DNA from 2 places in the Pseudoalteromonas sp. CO325X genome. Region 1 is predicted to be linked to the other one. Evidence: predicted binding sites of a transcription regulator. Region 1 holds the regulator's gene; the other holds the start of a gene.
The links. Region 1 encodes LexA, which represses DNA repair genes until DNA is damaged. Its sites were predicted from a motif close to TACTGTATNNNNATACAGTA; they were not measured.
Positions count from the first base shown of each region.

Region 2: EXT46_RS01455 (recombinase RecA) is a predicted target of LexA. The motif match lies at 3,083-3,102, and genes of this name have one in related genera.

Region 1 covers NZ_SGPG01000020.1:5,514-10,766, reverse strand. Annotated here, with positions in the region: gene ctaD (cytochrome c oxidase subunit I) at 1-1,071, opposite strand, end outside; gene coxB (cytochrome c oxidase subunit II) at 1,068-2,201, opposite strand; gene lexA (transcriptional repressor LexA) at 2,520-3,137, opposite strand; gene EXT46_RS09940 (HNH endonuclease family protein) at 3,357-4,106, shown strand; gene EXT46_RS09935 (STAS/SEC14 domain-containing protein) at 4,172-4,537, shown strand; gene EXT46_RS09930 (DUF924 family protein) at 4,538-5,068, opposite strand; gene grxB (glutaredoxin 2) at 5,167-5,253, shown strand, end outside.
Region 2 covers NZ_SGPG01000002.1:23,986-29,238, reverse strand. Annotated here, with positions in the region: gene EXT46_RS01475 (hypothetical protein) at 1-705, opposite strand, end outside; gene cobO (cob(I)yrinic acid a,c-diamide adenosyltransferase) at 948-1,544, shown strand; gene EXT46_RS01465 (cobalamin-binding protein) at 1,544-2,401, shown strand; gene EXT46_RS01460 (GNAT family N-acetyltransferase) at 2,398-2,919, opposite strand; gene EXT46_RS01455 (recombinase RecA) at 3,118-3,819, shown strand; gene EXT46_RS01450 (DNA polymerase Y family protein) at 3,819-5,228, shown strand; gene EXT46_RS01445 (error-prone DNA polymerase) at 5,228-5,253, shown strand, end outside.

The sequences.
Region 1 (5,253 bases):
CACAATAAAGGCGATAGCAAACATCATTGGTATTTCAAAGCTGATGGCACCGCGCCACATAGTGGCTACCCAGTTAAATACTTTTACTCCCGTTGGCACCGATATCAACATGGTCGAGTACATAAAGAACAATTCCCCGGCCAGTGGCATACCGGTGGTAAACATATGGTGGGCCCACACCACGAAAGACAGCAAGGCGATGGAGGCCGTGGCATATACCATGGACGAATAGCCAAACAGTTTTTTGCGTGAAAAGGTAGGAACTATGGTGGAGATAATGCCAAACGCTGGCAAAATCATAATGTACACTTCCGGGTGACCAAAGAACCAAAAGATATGCTGGAACATCACAGGGTCGCCACCACCGGCGGCATTGAAGAAATCAGTGCCAAAATACTTATCAGTGAGCACCATGGTCACCGCACCCGCCAACACCGGCATCACTGCAATTAATAAAAACGCAGTGATCAACCAGGTCCACACAAACAGCGGTAATTTCATCCACTTCATCCCTGGAGCACGCATATTAACGATAGTCACAATGACATTAATGGCCCCCATGATGGAGCTTATCCCCATAATGTGAATGGCAAATACAAACAGGGCAGTATTGTCGTTGCTGTAGGTGGTCGATAAGGGCGCATAGAAGGTCCACCCAAAGGCCGGACCGCCGCCTTCCATAAACAGCGACAGCAATAAGATGGCAAAAGCGAATGGCAGAATCCAAAAGCTCCAGTTATTCATTCGCGGCAAAGCCATATCTGGCGCGCCAATCATCATGGGGATCATCCAGTTAGCTAAGCCCGTAAAGGCAGGCATCACGGCGCCGAAGACCATAATCAAACCGTGTACTGTGGTCATTTGGTTGAAAAAATGAGGGTCAACCAGCTGAAGTCCTGGTTGGAATAGCTCGGCTCGGATCACCATTGCCATGGCGCCACCGGTTAAAAACATCAACAACGAAAATAATAAGTACAAGGTGCCGATGTCTTTGTGGTTAGTAGTAAAAAGCCAGCGTTTAATTCCGGTTGCAGGCCCGTGATGTTCATGTGTTGCAGCTGCTGTACTCATTGTTCCTCCCCATCAATATAGGCCTGAATCACGCTTGGTTGAACGATGTCACCGGTTTCATTACCAAAGGCATTGCGTTGGTAAGTAACCACCGCTGCCAACTCTTTAAGCGTAAGTTGACCGACAAATGCCTGCATCGCAGTCCCTGGCTTACCGTGCAGCACAATATCGATATGGTCGTTAATATCGCCGGTGGCTATGGGACTGCCTTTAATGGCGGGGAAGACTCCAGGTAAACCAAGCCCCGTAGGCTGATGACAAGCTGCGCAGCGAGTGATGTACACTTGCTCGCCCGATGCCATAAGCTCATCTTCTGAGAGGATTTGTTCTAGCAGCTCAGCATCAGCCTGCGCCTGAGCTTGCTTCGCTTGTTTCTGCTCTGCCAGCCAAGCGTCAAACTCTTCAGGGGGTTTTGCTTCTACGACCACCGGCATAAAGCCGTGGTCTTTGCCGCATAACTCGGCGCACTGGCCGCGATACGTACCCGGTTCGTTTACGCGCGTCCAAGCTTCGTTGATAAACCCAGGGTTAGCGTCTTTCTTTACTGCAAAATCGGGCACCCACCAAGAGTGAATGACGTCATCCGAGGTCATTAAAAAACGTACTTTTTGATTAGTGGGAATGACCAAGGGTTTATCTACTTCGAGGAGGTAATTGTCGCCCTTATTTTGCGCATTTTTGATTTGCTCTTGAGGCGTAGACAGCAGTGAGTAAAAGCCCACATCGTGACCCATATACTCGTAGTGCCATTTCCATTGTGATCCAGTCACCTTAATGGTGATATCGGCCTTTGATGTATCCTCCATAGCAATCAGGGTTTTGGTGGCCGGAACAGCCATGGCTATGAGAATAACAAATGGAATCGCTGTCCAAAGTATTTCTACTTTGGTGCTTTCATGAAAGGTAGCGGGGGTGACCCCTTTTGACTTGCGGTGTTTGAGCAGCGCCCAAAACATCACCGCGAAAACAACCACACCAATCACACAGCATATAATAAATATGGTCATGTGTAGTTGGTAAACATTTTCGCTAATGTCAGTTACCCCTTGGCGCAAGTTGTACTTGCTATTCGCGGACACCAATTGAGGGAATAACAGACATAGCAACATGAGGGAGCTCAGCTTCTTCATGTGTACCATCTCCTTATTGTTGCGCAATGCAAGGAAGAGGCGGTTACAGCTTAATACCCAATCTTCGTTATTATTATGCTTTTACCAGTCGACAACTTTGACCCTAAACAAACTGTTGAAAAACCGACCAGCAAAGCCTGTAATATAACCAATTAGTCAAAGATTGAGCTAATAGCAAGTTAATACACTATTTTTGTTTACGTTTTATTAATAAATTAACAGGGAGATTCAAACTGTTAGAAAGCACTGTGGCTAAGGAGGGAACGTGGGGAAAGCCCCTAATAACCGACCTATTAGAGGCAAAATAAGTAAATTTAATTACATCCAGTCGGCGTTTCGGATCACACCTACAGCTAAGCCTTCAATATTAAAGGATTCGTTTTCTAAATCGACTTCAATGGGTGTGAATTCTTCATTCTCTGCATGCAGCAGAACCTTACGCCCAGCTTTTTCTAAGCGCTTCACGGTGACATCTTCATCAACCCGCGCGACCACCACTTGGCCGTTTTCAGCCACCTGAGTGCGATGTACCGCTAATAAGTCGCCATCCATGATGCCGATGTCTTTCATACTCATGCCATTTACGCGCAGCAAGTAATCTGCAGCAGGCTTGAACAACAATGGGTCTATCTGGCAGTGACTCTCTATATGCTGTTGGGCAAGAATAGGCTCGCCCGCAGCAACGCGGCCAATTAAAGGCAGGCCCAATTGTTCGGGTTCTTCTTCCTCGACCAATTGAATACCTCGACTCGCGCCAGGCTTCATTTTAATTACGCCTTTCTTAGCCAACGCCTTAAGATGTTCTTCTGCGGCGTTAGCACTGCGAAACCCCAGTGTTTGTGCAATTTCTGCACGCGTCGGCGGCATGCCGGTATCTTTAATAAAGACTTTAATCAGCTCAAGAATTTGCGATTGGCGTTTAGTTAATGGGCGCATACAACTGGGTTTCCATACAGTACATTTAACTGTGAGTATATACAGTTAAATGAAAATCGCAAATAAAATCAGGGAATTTGCTGACTGTTGCAACCTTAATTAATGCAACTTCGCTTTTGTTCATATGCAACCTCACCTCATACTCATAAAGTGATAGGTGACGAATGCGCGACAATGCTTTAAAGTAGCGCTGTTTTAGTCATATTATTAAGCAGTTAGATGACTCGCCAAGGTGTATTTTCAGCGTTCCTTTTACTTATTTCGGCACTGACGATAGGTGCGTGCAAAGCCGATACGGTCAAGATGTCGCGCAGCGGCCTTTGTCACCCTGAAGACTCTGCTCATTATCAACGCACTCAATCTTTCACTCCCTATGCGAACTTAGAAAGCTGTCTAGCAGACGGTGGACGTTTACCAAAGAACTACACTAAACACACATCAGAAAATAGTTATCATCGGGATAACTGGCCACATTGGTTAGACACCGATCACGACTGCCAAGACGCCCGTGCTGAAGTGCTGATTGCCCAATCACACACTAATGTAAGCTACACCACCCAGGCGCGCTGCACCGTCACCAGCGGTCAGTGGCATGACCCTTATTCAGGGCAGATACTACGCAATGACGATGACTTAGATATAGACCATATTGTGCCGCTTAAATTTGCCTATGAACACGGTGCTGCCACCTGGAGTCGTTCGCAAAAGGCACAATTTGCCAACGATATGGAGAACTTGCTTGCTGTTGATGATGGCCTAAATCGTAGCAAAGGAGCAAAAGGTCCTTGGCAATGGTTGCCGCCGCACCAAGATTACCGTTGTCAGTACATTCAGCGCTTTAATTACATCATGAGCAAGTATGACCTTCGCTACTCGCAAAGCGAAAAAGACCAAGTTCAGAGTTTGCTGCAAAGCTGCGTAGGTGAAACTTTAAACCTCAGCGCACTGCCCTCAACCGTGCACCAATAACCAACCGTTTGAAAGTAAATATTCTATATTGATAGAGCATCCAATGAACTCGTTGGCGAGGATATATGCTCAATATCACTATAAACGAAACACACAATACTGCCCTACTCGAACCACAAGGCCAGCTGACAGCAGAAGACTTTGCAGCAGCAGTGCGTATTATCGACCCTTACATTGAACAGCATGCAAAGCTACATGCTCTCATTATTGCTACTGAACACTTTCCGGGGTGGGACTCATTTGCCGCGTTACTCTCTCATCTGCAATTTGTGCGTGACCATCATAAAAAGGTGAACAAAGTAGCCATTGCCACCAATTCGTTGCTTGGTGACTTTGCCCAGCAACTAGGCGCACACTTTATTCATGCAGAGGTTAAATCCTTTCGTTATGAACAACGTGAGCAAGCGAAGCAGTGGGCACAAAGCCCTTAACTAAAAGCGGCTACCGGGCTGATTTAAAAACGCCTGCTCAGCGTCGCTCGATTGCCGACCGAGAATATCATTACGATGTGGATAACGCCCAAAACGGTCAATGATTTCTTTGTGAGCCAGTTCATATTTATAATTACTCAAGGGCCGAAAAAGCTGCTCGGCCACCACATGAATCGCCTGGCTCTCACTGTGCATATAGGGCATGTATAAGAAACTACGCTCGGTATCATCAAGTTCCAAAGCAAACTTTTTTTCCACCGCATTCTGCGCCAAACATAAAGCCAGTGTATCGGTTGCAAACGCTTGGGCCGTATCGCGGAACATATTACGAGGAAACTGATCCAGCACTATAATTTCACATAACGCGCCTCGAGCAGATTTTCGCCAAGAATAAAGCTCGCCTTGGCGCGCTGCCTCGTAAGTAGGTAAAAATTGCTTTTTTATTGTGGCGTCAAAGTCGGCGCTTTTTTTAAACCAATCCTGTGGACTGCTGTGAGTAAACCAAAATTCGTAAACGGATTCATATTGCATGATGATCTAATGGCGAAAGTTTGCTTTCGTCCGGCAACTATTGTTTAGTTACAGCTAAGGCCAAAAGGTAGTAATTCGCAAGCTCTGAGGTATTTTTTATGAAGCTGTTTATATTTGAACATTGCCCCTATTGTATAAAGTCGTTACTGGTTGCACGCGCCTTGGGCTTAGAGGTGGACGTACGC
Region 2 (5,253 bases), on a different contig from region 1:
GCCATGCTGCATTGCCTCAACCACCACAAGATCAAATAACATAGGCGCGTTGTACTGGCAGGCATCGCCGCAATATAGCTGGTGCACGTATTCTTGTAGCCCTAACTGGGCAAGTAGGTGATGCAGAGCCTTGATAGCGCCGGGTTGTATATCGATAAAAGTGACGCGCAATCGACGACCATCAATCCCCTGGCTTTGGTAATAACTCAATAAGGGCACTAATAGAGGAGCAAAAGGACCGCAAGCAGGGTAAGCGATATGCAGTTGTCCTTGCTCGTCATCTAAAAGCGCGGTTACCGCTTTATCTATGGCACGCAAATAGCGACTAACACGCAGCGTATCTTTGATAGTATGAATACAATAGTTAGGTGCCATCACCAGTCCATGCTGATGGATAAACTGCTGTCGGCGTTCATTGGCGGTAAGTTCCGCTTGGTCGTATAAAGCACTAAAGTGTGTAAATAACGAGTTTAACTGCTTACTAACAGCATATCGGTCAAAACTATGTGGAGTGATAATTTGGCGTGCTGTATCGACGACTAAGGCGTTAAGTGCATCACTCTCTAGGTGGATGGGTGACGTTGTAAGTTGTTGCTTGAGTAAACTTTTTTGTTGTTGGTGTGCAAATAGCCCAGCTACACTGCCATCCATAGCGGAGTCATCGCTACAGCTAGGTGTATGTGGTTGATGTGCAAAAGCGTGCATGACCGAAGTCCCTGTTTTATTACCCTACCACTAGCGTATACTGAGCATGAGTGATTACTCGTTTTTGTAATACAGTGATATATTTCACCTGCTTTTGGCTCAAAAAGGTGTAAACAAGAAGCTGTGTTATAGGTCATAAGCGCCGACGAATAGAGTAACAGACTGAGTATATCGCTCTCTTAGAGGCTGTGTTCAGTAACCCGTACTTGACCATAAAGGTTAATGCAATCATGGAGTTGTAAATGGCGGATAAAAACGAACAACATAAAAAACGTCAGCAAAAAGTGAAAAGTGAAGTGGATGCACGTATTGCCGAAGCGCAAACCGAACAGGGAGTGTTACAAGTGATCACTGGCAACGGGAAGGGGAAGTCAACATCTGGCTTTGGTACCGTTGCCCGTTGTGTTGGTCATGGCCAAAAAGCGGCGGTGGTACAATTTATTAAAGGCTTGTGGGAGTGCGGTGAGCGCAACTTATTAGCTCAGGTAGGGGTGCCTTTTGCGGTGATGGAAACAGGCTTTACGTGGGAGACGCAAAACCGTGAAGCGGATACCCAGGCAGCACAGCAAACTTGGCAGCAAGCTAAGGTTTATTTACAAGATAGCAGCATCGACTTGGTGTTGCTCGACGAGCTTACCTATATGATCACCTATGATTATTTAGATCTTGATGAGGTGCTCGCTGCACTACAAAACCGCCCACCCATGCAATCAGTGATTATTACTGGGCGAGGTGCTCATCGACGTTTAACTGAACTGGCCGATACCGTCAGTGAGGTTCGTAATGTAAAACATGCCTTTGAGGCCGGCATTAAAGCGCGTGCGGGGTTTGATTACTAATGCGTATCTTGATGTTGCTATGGATGCTGTGTGCCAGCCTTAATACTTATGGTCACAGTGAGCAGCGCATTATTGCTCTTGCTCCTCATATTGTGGAAAACCTTTATGCCATTGGCGCCGGCGAACACATCGTCGCGACCGTTGAGCACGCAGACTACCCGCAGGCGGCTCAGGATATCCCCCGTATTGGTGGTTATTATGGTATTCAAATTGAAAAGGTATTGGCACTACAACCAACCTTAGTGGTGGTGTGGCAAAGTGGTAACAAAGCCAAAGACATCGAAGCATTGAAGCGCCTAGGTGTGCCGCTGCTAGTCAGTCAAGTGGAAGGGCCATTAGATATCGCCAAAGAGATCCGTGCGATTGGCGAACTTACCGGCCACGCAATAGAAGCAGAGCAAGTTGCTGCTCAATTTGAGCAGCGCTATCAACGCTTAAAAGAGCAATACCAAAGTGCTTCACAACAGCGTAAAAAGGTGTTTTATCAGTTGTGGCCAAAACCCATGATGACGGTGAATAATAATACGCTGATCGGTAAAGCAATCGAGCTGTGTGGTGGTGACAATGTATTTGCCGATAGTCGCGCTGATTATCCGCAAATCAGTGTTGAAAATGTATTATTAAGTGCACCGGATGTCATTGTTATGGCCGATGAAAAAGGGGCTGATAACAGCGCCATTAATTGGCAGCAATGGACCACGATTCCGGCCGTAAAACATAATCATATCAATAGCATTAATGCTGATTTACTGCACCGTTATAGCTTGCGCCTGCTCGATGGCATCGAGCAGCTCTGTACGGTGGTGAATAACAGTGAACAGCAAGCACATAGTCGCCAACGCGACGCAGTACATTAGGTGTGAACCTTTATCGCGAGCTGATAAATGCACATATACTGGGTGTCCTTAGCGATACCCAGTTGATTGGCTATTTTCATCTTTAACACCGCCCCTGCGCGCTGCGCAATGTTGATGCTGGCGAGATTGTCTTCCAAGCAGTGAAAGTGTACGAAGTGCACATCTTCTCGCGCCCTCAAGTAGGGAATGATGTAAGCCAAGATACTGTCTATGACTCTGTGTCCCCGCGCTATATTCGCTAACCAGTAACCTAATTCACAGACTTGGGTATGAGGGTCTATATGCTTGATAGCGAATACCCCAGCAAATTCACTATGAAAGTAAATAGCGAACCATTTGGCGCCTGGCAACGGGCTGTTAAGGCGCTGCGTAATGTAGTGTTTGGCACTGGCATTATCAACGATATTGCGCTCCCACGGCATTGAGCGCGATAGATGTTCGCGGCTCTGCTCTACCGCATGGTAGAGCGCTGCTGCATCACTGCCACGCAGTAAGTCTAGGGTGATAGCAGAACTCACTACTATTGCTGTCGAGCTGTTGCCAATCATGGAGAGCATGACCCTTCGTGTAAATAGCTACTATGCCATTTCTCGCTTAGAAACTGAACTAAAAACTCCGTTATTACAAGCTGTTATAAATACTTCTTGAAAACAACTTGGGGAGCAGTTTTTAAATCGTATATACTGTATAAATAAACAGTATTTTGGGTGGTGGTTATGAATTCAACATTAGCCTCAATGCAGCATCAAGGGTTAATTTTCAATGCAAAAGCACAGAGCGAACAGACAGGGTCGTGCCCGTTAACATACACACCAACAGGGTTTTCTGAGCTTGATGCTTTATTGCAAGGCGGTTGGCCTGATGCTGGAGTGATCAGTGTTTTTAGCCAGCCGGCAATCGGTGAATTTAGGTTACTGCAAGCGCTACTAAGCGCGCAGCAATCGGGTTTAATTATCCTTATTAACCCCCCGGCAGAACCTTGTGCCCATTGGCTTGCCCAGTTGCAGATAGCCAGCGAGCGCGTCGTTATTTTACGACCAAAAAGTGACAGTGAGGCGCTGTGGGCAGCAGAGCAATGTGCTCGTAGCAGCAGTTGTGCCTTAATATGGTTATGGCAGGAAGGCCTATCCTTTACCCAAGTTCGGCGTTTTAACTTAGCCTGTCAGCAATCGCAAGCGGTGCTGGTCTTGCTCAGTTATAGCACCCAGCCTTGCTCACTGCCGGTACAGCTGAGTGTGCATATCTTGCCCTCTGACAGCGGTTTAACCGTGCGCTTATTGCGCCAACAAGGGCGTTTTGCCAGTGGCGAAGTCCACCTAAGGCGCACTCAGCTATGGCCTTTTTTACATTACAGCGACCTTCATCAGGCTTTCAAGGGGGGCGATAATGAGCCGTTACAGCATGTTGAGGTAGGCTGATGTTCTTAGCTGTGCACTTTTGTGATTTGCAATTGCAATGTCGGGCACTGACTGAGCCGGCTATTCTCGCGTGCAAAGATAAGGTGGTGCAAAGTAACCCGCCAGCGCAACAGGCCGGCATTAAGCCGGGGATGGGGCTCGCTAGTGCGGCGGCCCTGTGCAATACATTGGCTGTGTTTGCCTATGATGAACAGCTTGAGCGCCAGCTATTACAACAAATAGCGCAGCATTGTTATCAGCGTACTGGCGATATTATTCTATGTGGGAGTGACTGCTTAATTTTTGCGACCCACAGTATGCGGATGCTCTATCCTGATATTGAGCAGCTATTTGAGGCGCTGCAAGGGGTATTTAGGCAGTGGTTGCAACACTATCGCTATGGTTGTGCACCGAGTATTGAAGCGGCGGAAGTGTTAGCGCGTGCGGGCACTGAGATGATCACTGACAGCCCCGCTACGGCACAGCACCGCTTGGAACAGTTGCCAGTAAGTGCGTTGCGTATAAGTAGCCAATACCACCATCAATTGGCGCGCTTAGGCTTGAATACGATTGGGCAGCTATTAGCGCTGCCTAAGGCCGAGCTACGCCAACGCTTTCCCTATGAATTATTGGACTACATCACCCGTTTGCAGGGGCAGCTAGGGCATGTGCGTTTACCAAAAAAAGGGCGCTACTATCGCCTTTACCAACCTAGTCAGTACTTTCAGCGCTTGCAAGAGCTGAATTTTGAAATAGACGAGAGCGCGCGTTTACTCCCGGTGATGACCACCCTATGTGAGCATTTATGTGCTTATTTACGGCAAATGCAATTGCACACCCAGAAGCTGCAGTTTAGCTTTTATTTTCGCGAATTACCCACACAGCTGTTTGCGGTTCATAGTGTGGCACCACAAGGGCAGTTAGTGCCTTGGTTAACTTTAGTTCAGGTTAAGCTTGAGACCCTCAGCTTGGATGCCCCCGTTATAGCCGTGCAATTAACCTGTGAGCAATTCAGTGATGCCTTAGGTGAAAGCCAAAACTTATTTGATAAGCGCCAGCAAGGGCTGGCAAAACAGCAGTTGCTAGGGGTGTTACACGCACGCTTAGGGGCGCAACATTGTTATCACTTGCATTGCACCAATGCGCATATCCCTGAGTATACGCAAGTGAAGGAAAGCCCTTTACACAGCTATAGCACCTCCAGCTCCAGTAAAAAAACAGCCCCTCTGCGCCCTAATTTTTTACTGGAACCACAAGTGCTTAGCGAGCAGGTTTGTTTATTACGCGGCCCAGAGCGGATACAAAGCCATTGGTGGCAACAGCAATTAATTGAACGTGACTATTACATTGGTGAAAATGCCCAAGGGCAATTATGTTGGTTGTTCAAAGACAAGCATCAGGGTTGGTTTGTACAGGGGTACTTCGCCTAATGAGTGCCGTGCAATACAGTGAACT